Regions from separate parts of the Streptomyces sp. NPDC007095 genome, predicted to be linked through region 1. Evidence: riboswitches for the same ligand, from Rfam matches in the RefSeq annotation. Region 1 holds a riboswitch; each other region holds the start of a gene.
What was found. A riboswitch is a leader RNA that binds a small molecule or an ion and turns the genes downstream of it on or off. The one in region 1 is predicted to bind cyclic di-AMP.

Region 2: another riboswitch for cyclic di-AMP. It lies ahead of ABZ656_RS14055 (transglycosylase family protein); the one in region 1 lies ahead of ABZ656_RS00630 (LysM peptidoglycan-binding domain-containing protein).
Region 3: another riboswitch for cyclic di-AMP. It lies ahead of ABZ656_RS14240 (hypothetical protein); the one in region 1 lies ahead of ABZ656_RS00630 (LysM peptidoglycan-binding domain-containing protein).

The regions. Positions count from the first base shown of each region.
Region 1 is NZ_JBEYFS010000001.1:116,177-122,511, reverse strand. It holds gene fahA (fumarylacetoacetase) at 1-73, opposite strand, end outside; gene ABZ656_RS00645 (ATP-grasp domain-containing protein) at 418-1,689, shown strand; gene ABZ656_RS00640 (FAD-dependent oxidoreductase) at 1,717-2,919, shown strand; gene ABZ656_RS00635 (HAD family hydrolase) at 3,224-4,153, shown strand; gene ABZ656_RS00630 (LysM peptidoglycan-binding domain-containing protein) at 4,147-4,857, opposite strand; cyclic di-AMP (ydaO/yuaA leader) riboswitch at 4,862-5,023, opposite strand; gene ABZ656_RS00625 (hypothetical protein) at 5,293-5,592, opposite strand; partial or broken gene ABZ656_RS00620 (CocE/NonD family hydrolase) at 5,600-6,335, opposite strand, start outside.
Region 2 is NZ_JBEYFS010000033.1:18,225-24,559, forward strand. It holds gene ABZ656_RS14040 (DUF501 domain-containing protein) at 1-389, opposite strand, end outside; gene ABZ656_RS14045 (septum formation initiator family protein) at 481-957, opposite strand; gene eno (phosphopyruvate hydratase) at 1,059-2,345, opposite strand; gene ABZ656_RS14055 (transglycosylase family protein) at 2,697-3,416, opposite strand; cyclic di-AMP (ydaO/yuaA leader) riboswitch at 3,421-3,584, opposite strand; gene ABZ656_RS14060 (transglycosylase family protein) at 3,768-4,781, opposite strand; gene ABZ656_RS14065 (cytochrome P450) at 4,953-6,236, opposite strand.
Region 3 is NZ_JBEYFS010000034.1:2,141-8,475, reverse strand. It holds partial or broken gene ABZ656_RS14240 (hypothetical protein) at 1-841, opposite strand, end outside; cyclic di-AMP (ydaO/yuaA leader) riboswitch at 898-1,067, opposite strand; gene ABZ656_RS14235 (diacylglycerol kinase family protein) at 1,183-2,544, opposite strand; gene ABZ656_RS14230 (response regulator transcription factor) at 2,748-3,452, shown strand; gene ABZ656_RS14225 (HAMP domain-containing sensor histidine kinase) at 3,449-4,933, shown strand; gene ABZ656_RS14220 (hypothetical protein) at 4,981-5,388, shown strand; gene ABZ656_RS14215 (hypothetical protein) at 5,388-5,627, shown strand; gene ABZ656_RS14210 (PP2C family protein-serine/threonine phosphatase) at 5,630-6,335, opposite strand, start outside.

The DNA of each region.
Region 1 (6,335 bases):
CCCGGGAGAAGACGCCGTAGGGGAGGTTGTGCGGGCCGAAGGGATCGCCCTCGGGGACGTCGAAGGGGGGCATCGGGTGGTGCCTCGCTTTCGTGGTCGTGCGCGCTGTGTGATCCGTGTGATCTGGCTTGGCCGTGTGATCCGCGCGGTGCGTGTGTGGGTGTTTCACGTGTTCCGGGTGGTCGCGGCACAGGTTACGGGGGAGTGACCTGCTGTGGCAGTGCCCAGAGAGTTGCCGTGAGTCGCCGCGAGCTGTCCTGAGTCGCAGTGGCAGTACCCGAAGAGTTGCCCCGGCAGTGCCTAAAGAGTTCGCAATGTCCGAATAGGCCTTGTCGGACGCGGTAGTTCCGGCTTAGCGTCCTTTGGGGACACGGACGGGGTGGGTCCGGTCCGTAGGGGGGACACGTGGGGGGACCCGTGGCCGGGAGCGTCAGCGGAGTACCGGTCGACGCCGACCGGAACGTTCCGGGCCTGATCGTGAAGTTTGGTGACTATCCGCTGCACCACGGCGGTGTGGGCGCCATCCGAAGTCTGGGCCGCCTCGGCATACCGATGTATGCGATCACCGAGGACCGTTACACGCCTGCCGCGGCCTCGCGCTATCTGCGCCGTGCCTTCGTCTGGCCGACGACGGGGACGGAGGAGCCGGAGCGTCTCGTCGAGGGGCTGCTGCGGATCGGGGCCCGCATCGGGCGGCCGACGGTGCTCGTCCCGACGGACGAGGAGGCGGCCGTCCTGATCGCTGAGCACCAGGAGGAGCTGGGGGAGTGGTTCCTCTTCCCTCGGGTGGACGCCAAACTGCCCCGGCGCCTCGCCAGCAAGCAGGGCCTGCACGAACTCTGTGTGGAACACGGCATCCCCAGTCCGGCGGCGGCCTTTCCGCAGTCGTACGAGGAGATCGTGGCGTTCGCCGAGAGCGCCCGGTTTCCGATCGTCGCCAAGAACCGGGAGGCGTTCGTACGCCGCAGCCAGCCGGCGGTGAACGGGACGACGAGGATCGCGACCCGGGAGGGGCTTCTGGCACTCGCCCGGGACTGGGGTGATCAGCCTGGCGTGATCCTCCAGGAGTACCTGCCCAGGGAGGAGGCGGAGGACTGGATCGTGCACGCGTACTTCGACGCGGACTCGACGCCGCTCGCGATGTTCACGGGCGTGAAGGTCCGCTCCTGGCCGCCGCACGCGGGAATGACGGCGAACGCGTACGTCGTCGACAATCCGGAACTCGCGGACCTCGCCGCGCGTTTCATCAAACAGATCGGCTTCAGTGGCGTCATCGACCTCGACCTGCGCTTCGACCGGCGCGACGGGCAATACAAACTCCTCGACTTCAACCCCCGGATGGGCGCGCAGTTCCGGCTCTTCGAGAACGAGTCTGGGATCGACGTCGTCCGTGCCATGCATCTCGACCTGACCGGGCGCACCGTTCCCGAAGGTGAACAGCGGGCCGGTCACCGGTACATCGTGGAGAACATCGACCTGCCGGCCCTGCTCGCCTACCGGCGCAGCGGCTATACGACCCCGCACGCGCCGGCTCGCGCGAGCGGTACGGAGCTGGCCTGGCTGGCGGGTGACGACCTGCGGCCGTTCTTCACGATGCTCGCGCGCTTCGTGCGGCCGGGCGCGAGGCATCTGTATCAGCTGTGGCGGACCAACCGCCGTGGCAACAGCACCAGTACGACCACGAAGTGACGAAAGTACGTCCTGGGGAGGGACTTCGTGATTCATCCGGTAGCAGTCATCGGTGCCGGCCCGTTCGGCCTGTCCACCGCCGCCCATCTGCGGGCGCGCGGCATCCCGGTGCGCGTGTTCGGCGAGCCCATGGTGAGCTGGCGTGACCACATGCCCGAGGGGATGCTTCTCAAGTCGACTCCGGCCGCCTCCAGCCTCGACGCCCCGCAGCCCGGCCACACGATCGCCGACTACTGCGACGCGGCGGGGATCCGCCGGCTCGTCACGGACGAGGACATCATTCCGGTCGAGACGTTCATCGCGTACGGAGAGTGGTTCCAGCAGAAGCTGGTGCCCGAGCTGGAGCGGGTGCGGGTCGTGTCCGTCGACCGCCGGGGCGGCGAGGGCTTCGAACTCAAGCTGGACTCGGGGGAGTCGTTCACGGCGCGGGCGGTCGTCGTGGCCACGGGACTGTACGGACTCGCCCATCTGCCGCCCGAACTCGGCGGCGCCGCGGCGGACGGACCCACACCGACCGGTCCCGTCTCGCACAGCTCCCAGCACCACGACCTCACCCGGTTCTCCGGCAAGGAGCTGATCGTCGTCGGCGCGGGCCAGTCCGCGCTGGAGACGGCGGCGCTCGCGGCGGAGGCGGGCGCGCGGGTACGGGTGGTGTCCCGGGGACGAGGCAGGGTCGCCTTCGGCGCGCCGCCCTGGAAGCAGCCGAAGCTGCGCCCCGAGTCGCCCTTCGGACGCGCCTGGTCCCTGTGGGCGCTCAGCTACTACCCGCACCCCTACCGCTATCTGCCCGCCGAGACCCGGCACTACCTGGTCCGCCGAGTCCTCGGCCCGCTCGGCGCGTGGTGGCTGCGCGACCGCTTCGAGGGCAAGGTCGAGGTCAGCGAGGTCTCCGGGATCGTTCGCGCCGACGTCTCCGACGGGCGTCCGGTCCTCTCCGTGCAGACCTTGGGGGGCCGGACCGAGGAGGTTTCCGCCGACCATGTCATCGCGGCGACCGGCTATCGCGTCGACATCGCCGCGATGGACTTCCTGGGACACGAGCTGCGTACGGAGCTCGAGGTGAGCCGCGGCACTCCCAAGCTCGGTGCGGGGTACCGCTCCTCGGTGCCCGGGCTGTACTTCACGGGGTTGCCGGCGGCGGCTTCCTACGGGCCGGTGATGCGGTTCGTGTGCGGTACGGAGTTCGCTTCGCCGCGGCTGGCCAAGCACTTGGCGGGCGCGCACGGGTGAGGTGGCCGGGGTCCGTACGGCCGAGGGGGCGGTGGCTTGTGAGCCACGCCCCCGGGCCGGGTCCAACCGGCCGCGCCGGAACTCGTGTTGGGCTCAGGCAGCCACAGTCACCGCAGCCGCGTCATCCTCTGGAGTGACATTCCGGTCGGAGTCTTTTCGTACCGCCCGCTTCGGTGAGCGGGGGCGGAAGTGCACTCTGTACGCCCGGTACGCCCCGTACGGTGAACGGCGTTGCTGACGGGATACCGGACGTCGTCCGGTTCACGCCGGGCCGATGAGTCGTTCGATCCGTATTCTTCGGATCATGGCCGCTCCGACTGCATATTCACTTATCGCCACTGACCTGGACGGAACGCTGCTCCGCGGCGACGACACCCTTTCCGACCGGTCCCGGGCCGCGTTGGCGAGGGTGGCCGAGGCGGGCGCCCGGCACCTGGTCGTGACGGGGCGCCCGGCGCCGAGAGTTCGACCGCTGCTCGACGAACTCGGCGGCGCGGGGCTGGCGGTGTGCGGGCAGGGGGCGCAGTTGTACGACGCGGCTGCGGACCGCCTGCTGTGGTCGGTGACCCTGGACAGGGAACTCGCGGAGACCGCGCTCGGCAAGATCGAGGCGGAGGTCGGGCTGCTCTACGCCGCGGTGGACCAGGACGGCGTGGACGGGCTGACGCTCATCGAGCCGGGGTACGTGATGCCGCATCCGACGCTTCCGGCGGTACGGGTGCACCGCCGCGACGACCTGTGGACGGAGCCGATCAGCAAGGTGTTGCTCCGTCACCCGTCGCTGTCCGACGACGAGTTGGCCTCGGCGGCCCGGGGTGTGGTGGGCTCGCTGGCCACCGTCACCATGTCGGGGCCCGGGACCGTCGAACTCCAGCCATGCGGCGTGACCAAGGCGACCGGTCTGGCGCTCGCCGCCGCCCACCTCGGTCTCACTCCCGCCGCCACCATCGCCTTCGGTGACATGCCCAACGACATCCCCATGTTCGACTGGGCCGCCCGGGGGGTCGCCATGGCCAACGCCCATCCGGAGCTGAAGGCGGTGGCCGACGAAGTGACGCTGTCTAACGAGGACGACGGGATCGCGGTGGTACTGGAGCGGTTGTTCCCGTGCCGGACGGATCGGTTCCGGGAGTCCCGAGAGCCCCGGCAGCCGTCCGAGTCTCCTCGGCCCCGTCAGCCCCGGCCGTCGTACCAGCCCTACCGGCCCAGCCAGCCCCACCAGTCCTATCAGTAGGGCCCGTTGACGTTGTCGATCGAGCCGTACTTCGCCGCCGCGTAGTTGCAGGCCGCCGTGATGTTCGCGACCGGGTCGTAGGGGTTCATCGATGTGCCCGGCACGTGGTACGCCTTGAACGTCGGGTCGATGACCTGGAGGAGGCCCTTGGAGGGGATACCGGCCTTGGCGTTGGAGTCCCAGTTGTTGATGGCCAGGGGGTTCCCGGAGGACTCGCGCATGACGTTGCGGTGGATGCCGTTGTAGGTGCCGGGGATCTTGGCGCGGGCCATGATGTCCAGCGAGTGCTTGATCCATCCGTCGAGGTTGTTCGCGTACGTCTTCGCAGAGGCCTTGGTGGCGGTGGGCGCCGAGGCCTTCTTGGTGGGGGTTTGGACCGTTTTGGTGCCCACGGTCAGGGTGAGGCCCGGGCGGAGCGTCGACGGGTCGGGGCCTATGACCGCGCGGTTGGCGACGTACAGCTTCGCCGCGCCACCGCTCGTGGGGTACTTCTGCGCGATCTTGGCCAGGGTGTCGCCCGCGACCACCTTGTACGTGATGAGCTGGACGTCGGTGGTGGTGGCGGCGGTGGGAGCGGCGGCCTGTGCGCAGGTCGCGCCCATGATCGGGAGGACGAGCGTGACTCCGCCCAGTCCCGCGGCGAGGATGCCCCGCGTGAGGATGCTGTGGGTCTTGAAGCTGTGACGTTTGCCTCGTGCGGACATGGCGAATTCCTCTCCGGTGCCTGCGAGGTGAGCTGTCGGGTTCGGGCGGGAGCTGCCCGGCCGCACCGTGTGTGCGACTTCACCCCTAGCCGTTCCGGTGTCCGGATCGGCGGCTTACCTGGGTCCCCCGCTCCTGCCGTGCGTGTGTGGGTGGCTGGGATATTCCGGTCGGCGGCAGGATTGGGCGGTCCGTCCGGATCGACGTGAACGTATGCGAGAGCACATGTCCGGAACAAGCCCTGATTTCCCGGTGTAGATCGCTTTCACCTGCGAAATACATGGGAGAAAATGCCCGATTAATCCGGAACGTGACACTCAACTTGCCTTGTGCAAAGGGGGAGTCGTCAAGGGGGGATAAAGAGTTCACCCCGTATGGGCGTGACCCAACTCACGCGACCAAGCAGAAATAAACCGGCACTGGCGGCAAATCGGACATCAGGCTTCGAGTGTCCCGGCCGGTGAGGCCGCGGGCGGAGCCGGGCGCACCTCCCACGCGGACAGATGCGTGTCGGGGTCGTCGTCGGGGAGCCGGCCGGCGTTGGGCTTGAAGTAGATGCCGTAGGCCCGGTATTCGGGGAGTTCGTGGCACATCAGGTCCGGGTAGGGGCCGAACTCCTGCCCCGCGTAAGCCCTGTTGACCCTCGCCACCGAGTCGGCCCGGGGGATCCCGAAGCGCGTGACCATCTCGTCGGCCATCTCGCGGAAGTACGCGAGCATCCCCTCGTCCAGGGCCATCAGGAACTCACCGGTCCGCGCCGTGCTCCTCGGGGTTGCCCATGACGCCGCCGGGACTCCAGCCCGCCGTCCGGGGGATTCTCCTCTCCCACGTCCGATGGAAGACCACCTCGTTGCCGTCCTTGCGGATCAGCTCGTTCGAGGTGATGAACTCCCGGGCGCCGCAGCTGAGTTCGGAGCGTGCCTCGACCCGGGCCTCCCAGGGCAGCTCCGGGCGGTGCAGACGGATCGACCTCGTCGAGCGGGTGCGGGCGGAGAGCGGGTCCGACTCGTCGATGGTGTACGTGTCCAGGGCGTCCTCCGTGCATTCGAGGCCGTCCGGGTGGACACGGGTGCCGTCCTGGCGAGGGTCGACCTCCACACGCCACTCGCCCCTCGCCACGTCACGGGCGACCAGGCGTTCGGGGCGGGGTTCGTCAAGGGTGGCCGGGGACGTCACTCCCAGGGGGTTCGGACTGCTCCGGCTCCTCGAAGGTGATCCCCGGGTCCGACTCGCGCGCTCGCACCGGAAGTTTCGAGGGAACTGGCCGCCGGGTCCAGGATGAACCCCGCCGCCGAGCCAGACTGGGGCCAGATCCATGGCCAGTAGGCGGAGGAGAGGGAGAGCCGGATGCGGTGGCCGGGCGGGAACGCGTAGCCGATGGCCGGCACGTCGAAAACCACGTCCTCCGTAGAGCCCGGTTTCCAGGAGACCGCCTGGTCGGAGCCGTAGCGCGCTGGCAGGTTCAGAGCACCCCAGGTCA
Region 2 (6,335 bases), on a different contig from region 1:
ACCCGGTCCGGCATCCCGCCGGCGCTCGGAAAGCCCGCGAGCACCTCGATGGCATCGCGCCGCGCGATGTAGTCCTCGTGGGCGGCCCGGTACGCGGCGGCCAGCTCGGGATCGGTCGCCAGCCGGTCCGTCATCTCCTTCATGACGCCGTTGGCCTCCAGCGTGCCGATCGCGGAGGCCGCGCGCGGGCACGTCAGGTAGTACGTCGTCGGGAACGGCGTACCGTCCGGCAGCCGGGGCGCCGTTTCCACCACGTCCGGCTGACCGCAGGGACAGCGGTGCGCGATCGCCCGCAGCCCGCGCGGCGGCCGGCCGAGCTGTTGCTTGAAGGCCTCGACGTCCGCGTCGGTCGGCTCGGTGCGCGGGGTGGGCGGCGGGGGCGTTTCCATGCCTGTGCTCAAGTCTCTTTCTTCTTCGATTCACCGGTTCACCGGTTCACCGGTCGTCAGGTCACCGGTCGTCAGGTCACCGGCCATCAGCTCACCGGTCGGAGTGGTCCGACTTGTCGACGCCGTCCCACACGTTGGCGTACCAGGGGCGGGCTGCCACCCTCAGATCCGTACGCGACTGCTTCGCCGCGTCCGGGTCGATCACGATGTATCCGGTCTCGCCCGGCATCACATAGTGCAGCCGTTCCCGGATCTGCTGCTTCGCGTACGCGTCGTCCTGCCAGCGCGCCTTGAGGTCGCGCAGTTGTTCGACTCGGGCGCGGGCCTGCTCCTGTTGCCGCTCCATATCGGCGATCTCGGCGCGCTGGGACACGTACTGCCTTATCGGGTACGCGAGGGCCACGATCAGAGAACAGAGTACGAGAGCCAGCAGCGCGGCGCGGCCGGTCAGGCGCGAGCGGCGGGCCTGGCGCTTGGTCTGCGAGCGGTAGACCCGGGCCGCCGTCTGCTCGCCGAGCAGCTTCAGCCTGGTCGCGGTGGAGAACCGGTCCCGGTCCTTCACGGCCATGTCCCGCCTCCCGTTCACACGCGCGTACGTCCCCGGACACGGTACGGGACCGGGTACGGGGACGTACGTACGACTGGCTAAGGCTTGACCCTCGGCGGGTGTCAGCCCTTGAAGCGCGGGAAGGCGCTGCGGCCCGCGTACACCGCAGCGTCGTCGAGGATCTCCTCGATGCGCAGCAGCTGGTTGTACTTGGCGACACGGTCCGAGCGGGCCGGGGCACCGGTCTTGATCTGGCCGCAGTTCACCGCGACGGCGAGGTCGGCGATGGTGACGTCCTCGGTCTCGCCGGAGCGGTGCGACATCATGCACTTGAAGCCGTTGCGCTGGGCCATCTCGACGGCGTCCAGGGTCTCGGTCAGCGAGCCGATCTGGTTGACCTTGACGAGCAGGGCGTTCGCGGAGCCCTCCTCGATGCCGCGGGCCAGGCGCTCCGGGTTGGTGACGAAGAGGTCGTCGCCGACGATCTGGACCTTGTCGCCCAGCTTCTCGGTGATGACGTTCCAGCCGGCCCAGTCGTCCTCGTACAGCGGGTCCTCGATGGAGACCAGCGGGTACGCGGAGACGAGCTCCTCGTAGTACTCGGTCATCTCGGCGGCCGAGCGGGACTTGCCCTCGAACTCGTACTTGCCGTCCTTGTAGAACTCGGACGCGGCGACGTCGAGCGCGAGCGCGATCTGCTCACCGGGGATGTAACCGGCCTGCTTGATGGCCTCGAGGATGAGGTCGAGCGCGGCGCGGTTCGACTCCAGGTTCGGGGCGAAGCCGCCCTCGTCACCCAGGCCGGTGGACAGGCCCTTGGTCTTCAGCACCTTCTTGAGGGTGTGGTAGACCTCGGCGCCCCAACGCAGGGCCTCGGAGAAGGACTCCGCGCCGATCGGGGCGATCATGAACTCCTGGATGTCCACGTTGGAGTCGGCGTGCGAGCCGCCGTTCAGGATGTTCATCATCGGAACGGGCAGCAGGTGCGCGTTCGGGCCGCCCAGGTAGCGGAAGAGGGGGAGGTCGGACGCCTCGGAGGCGGCGTGCGCGACGGCGAGCGAGACGCCGAGGATGGCGTTGGCACCGAGCGAGCCCTTGTTGTCGGTGGCGTCCAGGTCGAACATCGCCTGGTCGATCAGGCGCTGCTCGGTGGCGTCGTAGCCGACGAGCTCCGGGCCGATCTGCTCGATGACGGCGAGGACGGCCTTCTCGACACCCTTGCCGCCGTAACGGTTGGGGTCACCGTCACGCAGCTCGATGGCCTCGAAGGCGCCGGTGGACGCGCCGGACGGAACGGCGGCACGACCCGTGCTGCCGTCGTCGAGGCCGACCTCGACCTCGACCGTGGGGTTGCCTCGGGAGTCCAGGATTTCCCGGGCTACGACGACGTCGATGGACGGCACGAGCATCTCCTTCTGGGATGTGACGCGGGTACGCGGAGCCTGTGATGGCTTCGCGACATGAGCCTAACCGCCTCGGGGGGATCGGCCAGCCGGTCGCCCACCCCTTGGGCAGAACTGAACGTACACATTGTTCCAGAACGGAACAAAAACGGGTACCGAAATCCGGGTACGAAACGCTCGGCACGAAACGCTCGGCACGAAACGCCGGACATGAAAAACCCCGCTCCGGTGCATACGGGGGAACACGCACCGGAGCGGGGGGCCCGTGGGGACGGGGGTGACCCTCATCGGGGTCTCCAGTGTGGAGACCCCTTTCATGAGGGACCTGTCATTCGGCTGAGGTGGAGCTGCCGATCATCAGCCGAGGTGAAGCCGCTGACCCGGGTAGATGAAGTCGGCGTCGTCGACGATGTCCTTGTTCAGCTTGAACAGCTGCTGCCAGCCGCCCTTGACCTTCTTCTTCTCGGCGATCGAGCTGAGGCTGTCACCCTTGACGACCTTGTACTCGCCGTCACCCTTCTTGACCTTCTTGCCGGTCGGGGTGGAGACGGTCTTCTCGGCGGCCGGTCGGGACGCCGAACGGGAGGCCGCGGTGTCCGTCGAGCGGGTGGCCGTGCTGGTGCTCGGCGAGCTGTTCGACGAGGAGCTGTTCGAGGAAGACGAAGTCGACGGGGTGCTCGCACCGCCGGTGTACGCGGCGCCCGACAGGCCCGTGCCGCAGGTCGGCCAGGCGCCCTTGCCCTGCGCGGCGAGGACCTTCTCGCCGATGGTGATCTGCTGCGACTTGGAGGCCTGGTCGGCGGTCGCGGCGTACGCGGTGCCGCCGTACGCGGCCCAGGTGGAGGCCGAGAACTGCAGACCGCCGTAGTAGCCGTTGCCGGTGTTGATGGACCAGTTCCCGCCGGACTCGCACTGGGCGACGGCGTCCCACTCGGAGGCGGTGGCGGCGGAGGCGTTGCCGGCCGCCATCAGCGGAGCGGCGATGGCGACACCGGTGACACCGGCGAGCGTGGCGACACGGGTGGTCCGGTTGAAAACGGTCGGACGGCGGTGCTTGCCCTTGCTGGAAAACAGCATGGAGAGATCCCCTCACCGACGCCTGCGAGGTGAGCTGTCGGGTTCGGGCGGGTGAGTGCCCGGCCGTGCGCTCTGAGCGCTCGGCTTCACCCCGAGCCGCTCCCGGTCAACTACCGGGTGCGGCACTTACCTTGGGTCCCCCGCTCCTGCCTACGGCGCTGACGCGTCGACTGTTCCCGTACGGCCGTTGGCAGGATTCGGCGTTGGCGACCGTCGGGGCCCGCTGTGGCGAGCGGTCATGACCGTAAGCAGTCGATCGGCTGAATTCCAAAGACGATCAGGGCCTTTGAGATCCATCTCTCACTCGCGCCAAACCGGACATTACACAGCGAACCATGACGCGAACTGCCCCTACTTTTCGCCCGATTCAGCACCAACTGCAAGGCTCTGACCGGGGAGGATGAGGTTCGGGTCGACGCCGACCGTCTTCTTGTTCGCGTCGTACAGCTCGGCCCATCCGCCTTCGAGGTCGAGGGCGTCCGCGATGGTCCAGAGATTGTCTCCGGCGCGCACGACGTAGGAGCCGTCGACGACATCACGGGAGGCGCCGGCGCCACGCGAGGCGTGCCGCCCGGAGGGGTCGTCGGTGCGGCCGTCCACGGCGCTGTCGGTGGTGTTCTCGTCCGCGTCGCCGCCACGGTGGCGCCCGGCGCCGGCCGTCGCGTTCTCGGACGCGCCGGAAGAGTCGTCGCCCTGGCCGGAGTTGCCCGAGTTGTCGCCCTTCGTCGATTCCGTGTCGGAGTTGTCCGCTCCCTGATCGCCGCCGCCGGTGTCGGCCTTCGTCGTGTTCTCGGTCGCGTTCCCGGTCGCCTTCGAGGACGAACCGGACGAAGACGAGTCGGACGACGACGAATCAGACAAAGACGAACCGGACGTCGAGCCGGACGAGGCAGACGGAGTCGAAGTCGCGGAGGAACGGGACGAACGGGACGAATTCGATCCGTTGGACGAATCGTTCGCCACGCCCGTGTCGACCAGGATGTCGCCCGAGTTCTTGCTCAGCCCGGAGAGCGGTCCACAGGTCGGCCAGGGGGTGAGGCCCTGGTCGTCGAGGAGCTTCTCGGCGATGGCTATCTGCTGTGAGCGGCTGGCCTCGTCGGCGCTCGACGCGTAGGTGAGACCGCCGTACTTCTCCCAGTCCGCCTGGCTGATCTGGAGCCCGCCGTAGTACCCGTTGCCGCTGTCGGCACTCCACTGGCCGGCGCTCTCGCACTCGGCGACCCGGTCCCACGTGGTGCCGTCGGCCGCGCTCGCGCCGGTGGCACCGAGCAACGGGATCGCGATGGCGGATCCGGTCACTCCTGCCGCGACGATGAGGGCCGGGGCCTGACGGGGGCGACGATGGCGGCCGTTCCCGGAGAGCATGCGGAAGCCTTTCGCGTGACAGCAGGTGACTACGCGACGTGTGAGTCGCGTTGACGAGTGAACGTATCCGCACCCGAACACTTGTCACAAGTCGATGCAGCGCAGATCACGTGAAGATCACAGAGTTGAGAGCGTGTCAGGTTTGCGGGCCCGCGGGTGTATGGTCGCCCGCTATCGCGAGACCGGTACCGGAGGCGTGAACTCCACTGGAAGCGTGCGCAATCCGCGCATAATGAGACCACCGCGCCAGCGCAAATCGGCTGAATCTCCCGCGAGTCGAAGGTCGGGGAGACGGGTGAGGAGGGTGGCGAGCGCGGTCTGGCCCTCCAGCCGGGCGAGCGGGGCGCCGAGACAGTAGTGGATGCCGTGGCCGTAGCCGAGGTGTTGGTTGTCACGGCGGGAGAGGTCGAGTGTGTCCGGCCGTTCGAACCGCGCGGGGTCACGGTCCGCAGCCGCGAGGACCACGAGGACGGGGTCGCCGGGTGCGATGTCCTGACCGCCGATGCGGACGGCCGCGGTGGCGAACCGCCACGTGGCCAGTTCCACGGGCCCGTCATAACGCAGGAGTTCCTCGACGCCGGTCTCGAGGAGTCCGCGTTCGTGGGCGGCGAGGGACTTCTGGAGGCGCGCGCGCTGCTCGGGGTGGGTGAGTAGGGCGTACGTGCCGTTGCCGATGAGATTGACGGTCGTCTCGAACCCGGCGAAGAGCAGGATGAAGGCCATGGCGGCGGCCTCGTTCTCCGTGAGGTGCTCGCCGTGGTCGGACGCGCGGATCAGGCCGGAGATGAGGTCCTCACCGGGCGCGGGCGTATCCGGAAGGCCTTCCCGCTTCTTGTGAATGAGTTCGAGCAGATACCCGCGCATCTTCTTGACCGACCGCGCGACCCCGCCCCGCGGCCCGCCACCGTGCCGGATCATCATCCCCGCCCAGTCACGGAAGTCGTCCTGGTCCTCGCGGGGTACGCCCAGCAGGTCGCAAATGGCGTAGATGGGAAGCGGGAACGCGAACTCGTGGATCAGGTCGGCGGAACCCTTCTGCGCGAACCGGTCGATCAGCTGATCGGTGAGCTCCTGCACACGCGGCGCGAACTCGGCCACCCGTCGCGGCGTGAACGCCTTCGAGACCAGCCGCCGCAGCCGGGTGTGGTCCGGCGGGTCGATGTTCAGCAGATGTGTCATCAACTCGGCCTTGCGCTCCCCTGGAATACCCGTCTTCCCTTTCGCGTGAGCGGGTTCGTCGTGGTGCGCCGGATTCTTGCTGAGCCGCGCGTCTGCGAGCGCCTGCTTGGCGTCCGCGTACCGCGTCACCAACCAGGCCTCCACCCCACTCGGCAGCCGCGTCCGGTGCACGGGGGCGTGCTCCCGCAGCCAGGCGTACGCGGGGTAGGGATCACTGGCGAACTCCCAGGTGAAGAGTTCGGGAGCGGGGCTGAACGGCGGCGGCTGATCGGTCACTCCCTGACGGTATCCGGAGGGAGGGGAAGGACGGCACGGCGGAGGGAGGAGCCGGGGAAGGGCGGGGAAGAGCGGGGCGGCATGCCGGAGAAAGGGGGG
Region 3 (6,335 bases), on a different contig from region 1:
CCGCGCCGAGCGGCATTCCCGTACCCGTGGGCATGTTCGTGCCGAACTGCATCCCGGCGCCGAGGGACATGTCCGGGCCGAGCGCGGTCGACTGCTGTCGCTGCCACTCCGCCGCGGCCTGGTTGCGAGCCTGATCCTCCGGGGTGGGCCAGGCACCCTCGGCCGGACGTGACTCGACCGCCGCGGGCCCGGGGTTCCACTGTGCGGCATGTTTGGACACCAGCTCACGGGCCAGCGCCAGCTTTCGCTGGATCTTCTCCTTGGACGTCTTCAACGAGGACTGCCCCGGCCCGGCGGGCACCGCGGGCACCGCGGGCAGCAGGGCCGTGGCGGCCTCCTGCGCAGGTTGTGGCGCGGGCTCCGGCGCGGCCGGCAGCGCGGTGACGGCCCTGGCCGTCAACTCGGCCACGGGTCCGGCGGCCGCCTCGGCGGAGGGGCCTGCGGTCAACTCCAGAACGGGGCGGGCGGTCAACTCCCGCCCGCGGTTGGTGAGCCCGTCCTCCGGCCGCTTCGCCGGGCCCGTGGGCCACGCCTCGGCTCGGCGGTTCGGCATCCGGTCGGCCGGCAGCCTGGCCGGCGCGGACGGACCCAGCTGCGTGCGCGCCGCGTCGAACCAGGTCTTGGTGATGTCGTCGAGGGCGGGGTCGCGGCGCCTGCGCGCGGTTTCCGGCGCCGGGTTGACGCGGCCTCGGCTCCCTGTGGTCATCGCGCGGGTCCCGTTGACGAACCCGACGGCGTTCTCGGCCTGGTCGTAGAGGGAGCTGATCCGCTGCTGCACCTCCTCGCGGCTAGGACCGTCCGCGCCACTGAGGGCGGCCGTCGCGCGTGCGGAGTCGGGCATGCCAGGGAGGCTGCCGCCTCCAGGGCGCGGGGTTCGTTCCGGCGCCATGGGAGCCGTACTCCTTCCGTACTCCGCCTACCGGGTCGGCCGTCGGGTTCGGGCGGAAGATTCCGGAAGGCATGCCCTACGGCCCTGCCCGAGTGGGCAGTCGGGCCGATTCACCCCAAGGTCGGTTGGGTCCTGGTTCCGGTTGCCACAGGGGCATCGGATTCGGCGGAGGTCGCGCGACCCGGCGAGGTTCGCCGGAGGGAGTCGTGCGGCCTGCCGCCAACTTAGCCAATTTGTGTGCCTGGTGTGAAGATTGGAGCGCGAACTGTCCGATATGTAATTGTGACCTTCGTCTACGCGTTCCGGCTGCGACCAGGATGTCGCACGACCGCCGTTCGCCCCATGGTCGCCGCCAGCGTCCGCAACCGGCGCCAGTCCAAGGGAGGTTGGGCCTCGGGTACACCGGGCCGTCCCTTCGGGACGCGGACGCGCAGGGCGCCGGGTTCGACGCGGCAGTGGACCGGGGCGGGCAGGACCAGAGCCTCGCCGTCGATGCCGGCCTCGACTTCCGCGCGGTCGGCGTCGATGACCACCACACGGGTGGTCAGGACCGCGAGTCCGTCCGGCGCGGGGTCCAGTACGAGCGCGGCGGCCTCGGCCGCGCTGTCCACCGTGATGCCGAGGACACCGAGCAGCCCGGAGTCGAGCCGTTCGCGGCGGCCGAGACCGGCCGGATCGTTGGTGCGGTAGGGGTTGTTGCTCACCAGTACGGCCTGCGGGGCGTCGAGCGTCGTGTCGCCGGCGCGGGCGGTCAGTCGCGGCCCGCGCTGGCGGGTGAGCAGGTCGGGCAGGAGGTCCAGGATGGTGCCGATCTTGTCGTCGCGGTACGCGGGACTCTGCACGACCGCCGCGTACGCGCCGAAGGAGGCGTTGTTGACGAACGGATGGCCGCCGGCGAAGCCGAGGTCCACGCGGAGTTCGACGCCGTCGGTGAGGGCGTCCAGGCAGGTCGCCGGGTCGTCGCGGTCGAGGCCGAGGTCCATGGCGAAGTGATTGCGGGTGCCGGCGCAGACCACCAGGAACGGCAGACCGTGTTCGGCGGCGACGGCCGCTACCAGCGCCTGGGTACCGTCACCGCCGGCGACGCCCAGCAGATCCGCGCCGTCCGCGACGGCGGCCCGGGCCAGCGCGGTGACGTCCTGGTGCTTCTCCGGGTCGAGCAGCACGACCTGCGCGCCGAGCCGCTCCGCCTTCTCCCGCAGCCCGAACTTCGCCACCTTGCCGCCTCCGGAGTGCGGGTTCATGAGGAGGAAGGGGCGCCGCGGCGGCGGTGCCCTGCGTTCCTTCGGGCGCGGCGGGCGCGTCCGGTCGCTCCGCAGGGCGTACCGGCCGCTCCAGACGGCCACGGTCCACAGCGCCAGGGACACGGGGACGGCCCAGAGCAGGCCGGCCACGGCGAACAGGGTGAGCACGGCGCCCGGCGCGACGGCCGCCAGCACGGCCGCCACCCAGCGGAGCGGGCCGCGCCGGGTCAGCGCCCACCACAGCGCCGCCGCCGTGACGGCCACGCCGAGGAGCACGGCCAGGAGCAGCAGTACGCCGTCCACGCCTCCGTAAGCGAGCGGCAGCAGGACCGCCAGCGCCGCCGCGACCAGCGCGGCCCTGGCCGCCCACCGTTTCCCGTGACCGACCCGCCCGCTCGCATCCACACCCATCGACACAGTCGTATGCAACCGCCGGGTCAGGCCCCGCGCAACCGGCACGCTCCGCGAGGGCACACGCCGACCGGGGCCGGCCCGGGCGATTCTCACCGATCCCTTGGTCGGCCCCTCGGGGCCGGGACCGTCGCGGCTGATGCACGATGGGCGGCGGCGAGTCCCGGCGGTGCGCCGGGGTGTGGCGGGGAGGGGCAGTGGTGATGAGTGGGCAGCGCGGCCGTGTCCTGGTCGTGGACGACGACGCGGCGATCCGCCGCTCGCTGGAGCGCGGACTGAGGCTCGGCGGATTCACCGTGGACCTGGCCGACGGGGGCCGGCCGGCCCTGGCGGTGGCCCGGCGGACACCGCCGGATGTGATCGTGCTGGACATCTCGATGCCCGACCTCAGCGGCATCGAGGTGTGCAGGACACTGCGGGACGAGGACAACGACGTACCCGTGCTGATGCTCTCCGCACTCGACGAGACCGCCGACCGGATCGCGGGCCTGCAGGCGGGCGGGGACGACTACCTCGTCAAGCCCTTCGCCCTGCAGGAACTGGTCCTGCGCCTGGAGGCACTGCTGCGGCGCAGGCCGCCACGGGACAGCGACAGCGTACGGGTCGGCGGGCTGCTCCTGGATCCCGCGGCCCGGGGGGTGAGCCTCGACGGGCGGCCGGTGGAACTGACCCGACGCGAGTTCGAGCTGCTCCACTTCCTCGCCCGCAACGCAGGCATCGTGCTCAGCCGGGACCAGCTCCTCGATCGCGTATGGGGCTACGACTTCGAGGTGCGCACCGACGCGGTGGACACCTTCGTCAGCTATCTGCGCCGCAAACTGGAGACGTCGGGGCGCTCCCGGATCATCCACACCGTACGAGGCGTGGGCTTCGTCCTGCGCGACGACGACCCGGGGGAGCGGCCGTGAGACTGTCCACGCGGATCGCGCTGGCCGTCGGCGCCACCGTGCCCGTACTGGTTCTGGCCACCGGCTGGCTGCTGCTGCGGCTGGTCGCCGCGGATCTGCACGACCAGCAGGACACGCATCTGCGTGAGCGCGCGGTGGCCGTAGCCAAGGACGCCCGGGGGCTGCTGCGCGCGAGCGCCGCCGACCGCTCGGCGGCGGTGGAGCAGGCCCGCGAACGCCGGCTTTTCACCTCGGCCCTGGACGTGGGCGTACGGCTGACCGGCCCCGAGGGGACCTTCACGGGCGGCCCGCAACCGGCGGCCGACGTGGCGCTGCCCGTGAGGGCTCCCGTCCCGGTCACCCTCCGTGCCGACGGCAGGAGCTGGCGGATCCTGTCGACCCGGGTGACCGGGTCGCGCCCGGGTGTGCGCGGCACCCTTTGGCTGTTCGCGTCCGACACCGCCGCAGACACCCAGGTGCGCCTGGTCCGACGGCGCGCGGTGACCGTCGCCCTGCTCGCCGCACCGCTGTCCGGGCTGCTCGCCTGGGCCGTCGCCACTCGGGCGAGTACACCGCTGCGCCGTCTGCAACGCCGGGCGAGTGGCCTCGACCCCCGTTCCAGTTCCACCCGCCTGGACCACACCCCGACGCGGATCGCCGAGGTCGACGACCTCGCACGCACCCTGCAGACCGTCCTGGCCCGCTACGACGAGCAGGCGGCCAGGACCGCCGAGGCTCTGGCCACGGCCCGCTCCTTCGCCTCGGCGGCCTCGCACGAACTGCGCACCCCGCTGATGAGCATGCAGACCAACCTGGAGATCCTCACCGAGCATCCGGAACTCGCCGGACCCGACCGCGACGAAGTGCTGCACGACCTGAGCCGCGAACACGCACGCCTCCTCGGGGTCCTCGTCATGCTGCGCGACCTCGGCCGCGCAGACCTCGTCGAGGCGGACGCCTTCGGCCCGGTCGACCTCGCCGACCTCGTCGAAGCGAGCACGGAGGAACAGCGGCGACGCCATCCGCACGCACGCGTGGCCGGCCACTGCGTACCGGGACTGCGTGTGCACGGCTGGGAGGCGGGACTGCGGAGCCTGGTGGACAACCTGCTCGTCAACGCCCTGGTCCACGGACACACGGACGGGCAGCCTCCGCAGGTCGAGGTGACCTTGCGCGCGAGCGGCGCCGACGCGCTGCTCGTCGTCGACGACCGGGGCCCGGGTATCCCGCCCGCGCTGCGCACCGAGGTCTTCGAACGTTTCCGCCGCCGACCGGACAGCCCCGGCTCCGGCCTCGGACTGACCCTGGTCGCCCAGCAGATCGCCCTGCACCGGGGCGGGATCCGGGTACTGGACCGGCCCACGGGTCCGGGCACCCGCGTCGAGGTCACCCTGCCGCTGAGCGACGGCACCGCGGACGCGGGGGCCACGCTTCCGCTCCCGCGCAACTGGATGATCACGACCGCCGACCGGCCACAAGAATTCCACAAAGACGGCTCCTAGCTTTCCCGGCGAGAGGGCAGTCGCCCGTGAACGCGGAGGAGTTCGTCATGCCAAGCACCAGGAAGACCGTGATCTCGGTCGTCTCGTTGGTCGCCGCCGGGTCGCTGTTCGGCGCCGTCGGCGCGGCCACGGCCGACGCCGCGACTCCCGCGCCGTCCGGCACCCCCACGGGCGACGGCGCGGCGGCGCTCTGCAAGCGCGCGCCGAAGATCGACCGGCGGATCGACCGGATCCTCACCCGGCTGCGCGCGGACGCTTCCCGGCGCGGCTCCATCGCCCGTCTCGAGCAGCGGGTGACGAACGCCAAGTCCGCGGGCCACACCCAGATCGAGACCTACCTGAACGACCGGCTCACCTTCCGGCGTTCCCTGGTCCCCACCCTGGAGACCCGCCGGAAGGACCTGGCCGACGTCGAGAAGTGGTGCGGCGCCCACGACAACGGTCGTACGAACTGATGCGCGCGCGCCACACCGTGCCGGCGGTACTGGCCGCCCTGCTGTTCCTGGCCGGATGCGGCCACGGCGGGAACGCGCAGAGTGCACAGAGCACGCAGGGCACGGGGACCGCGCAGGGCACGCAGGCCACTCGGCAGCCCGCGCCCACTTCCTCCGCGGACCTCGGTCACCTGCGGAAACTCGTCGACGACGCCGATTCCGCGGCGAGCGCGGCGGAGTCGGACATGGCCAGGGAGTGAGGTCAGCGTTCCGCCGGCGGGGGCGATCCGCCGGCATGGAGCCGGTGGTGGCCGTCGGCGGGGCGGGTGGTGAAGTGCGGTCGATGCGGGTGGTGGGAGGCGGCGCGTTCGATGATCAGGAGGGCGGCGTCGTCGCCGGGGTGGTCGCCGACGTGCGCGAGGAGGTCGTCGTGGATGTGCCGCAGCAGGGCGTCGGGGCTGGCGGTGGGAAAGGAGGCGACCCTCTCGGCGAGCGGGTAGAAGGCGCCCGACGGTGAGCGGGCTTCGATGACGCCGTCGGTGTAGAGCAGGAGGATGTCACCGGATTCGAAGGTGAACGGGTCGGGGCGGTGGCTCGCGGCGGGCAGCTCGCACATGCCCAGAGGGGGGACGGGGTGGCGCGCGTACAGGACCGTGACCTCGCTGTCGCGCAGCAGGAGAGGCGGTGGATGGCCGCAGTTGATCATGCAGGCCTCCGGCCCCTTGTCGGGGATGTCGAGCACGAGCGCGGTGGTGAAGTGCTCGCCCGGGTCGTGCTCGGTGTCGGCCACGTCCTCCAGGTCGCGGCACACGCTGACCTCCAGTGCCGCCGTGAGCTCGGGCAGGGTGGCGTACCGGTGAGCGCCCTCACGGAACGAACCCAGCACCACCGAGGCCTCGCCGATGGAGGCCAGACCCTTGCCGCGTACGTCCCCGATGATCACTCGCGTGGAGGACTGGGCGGCGCGG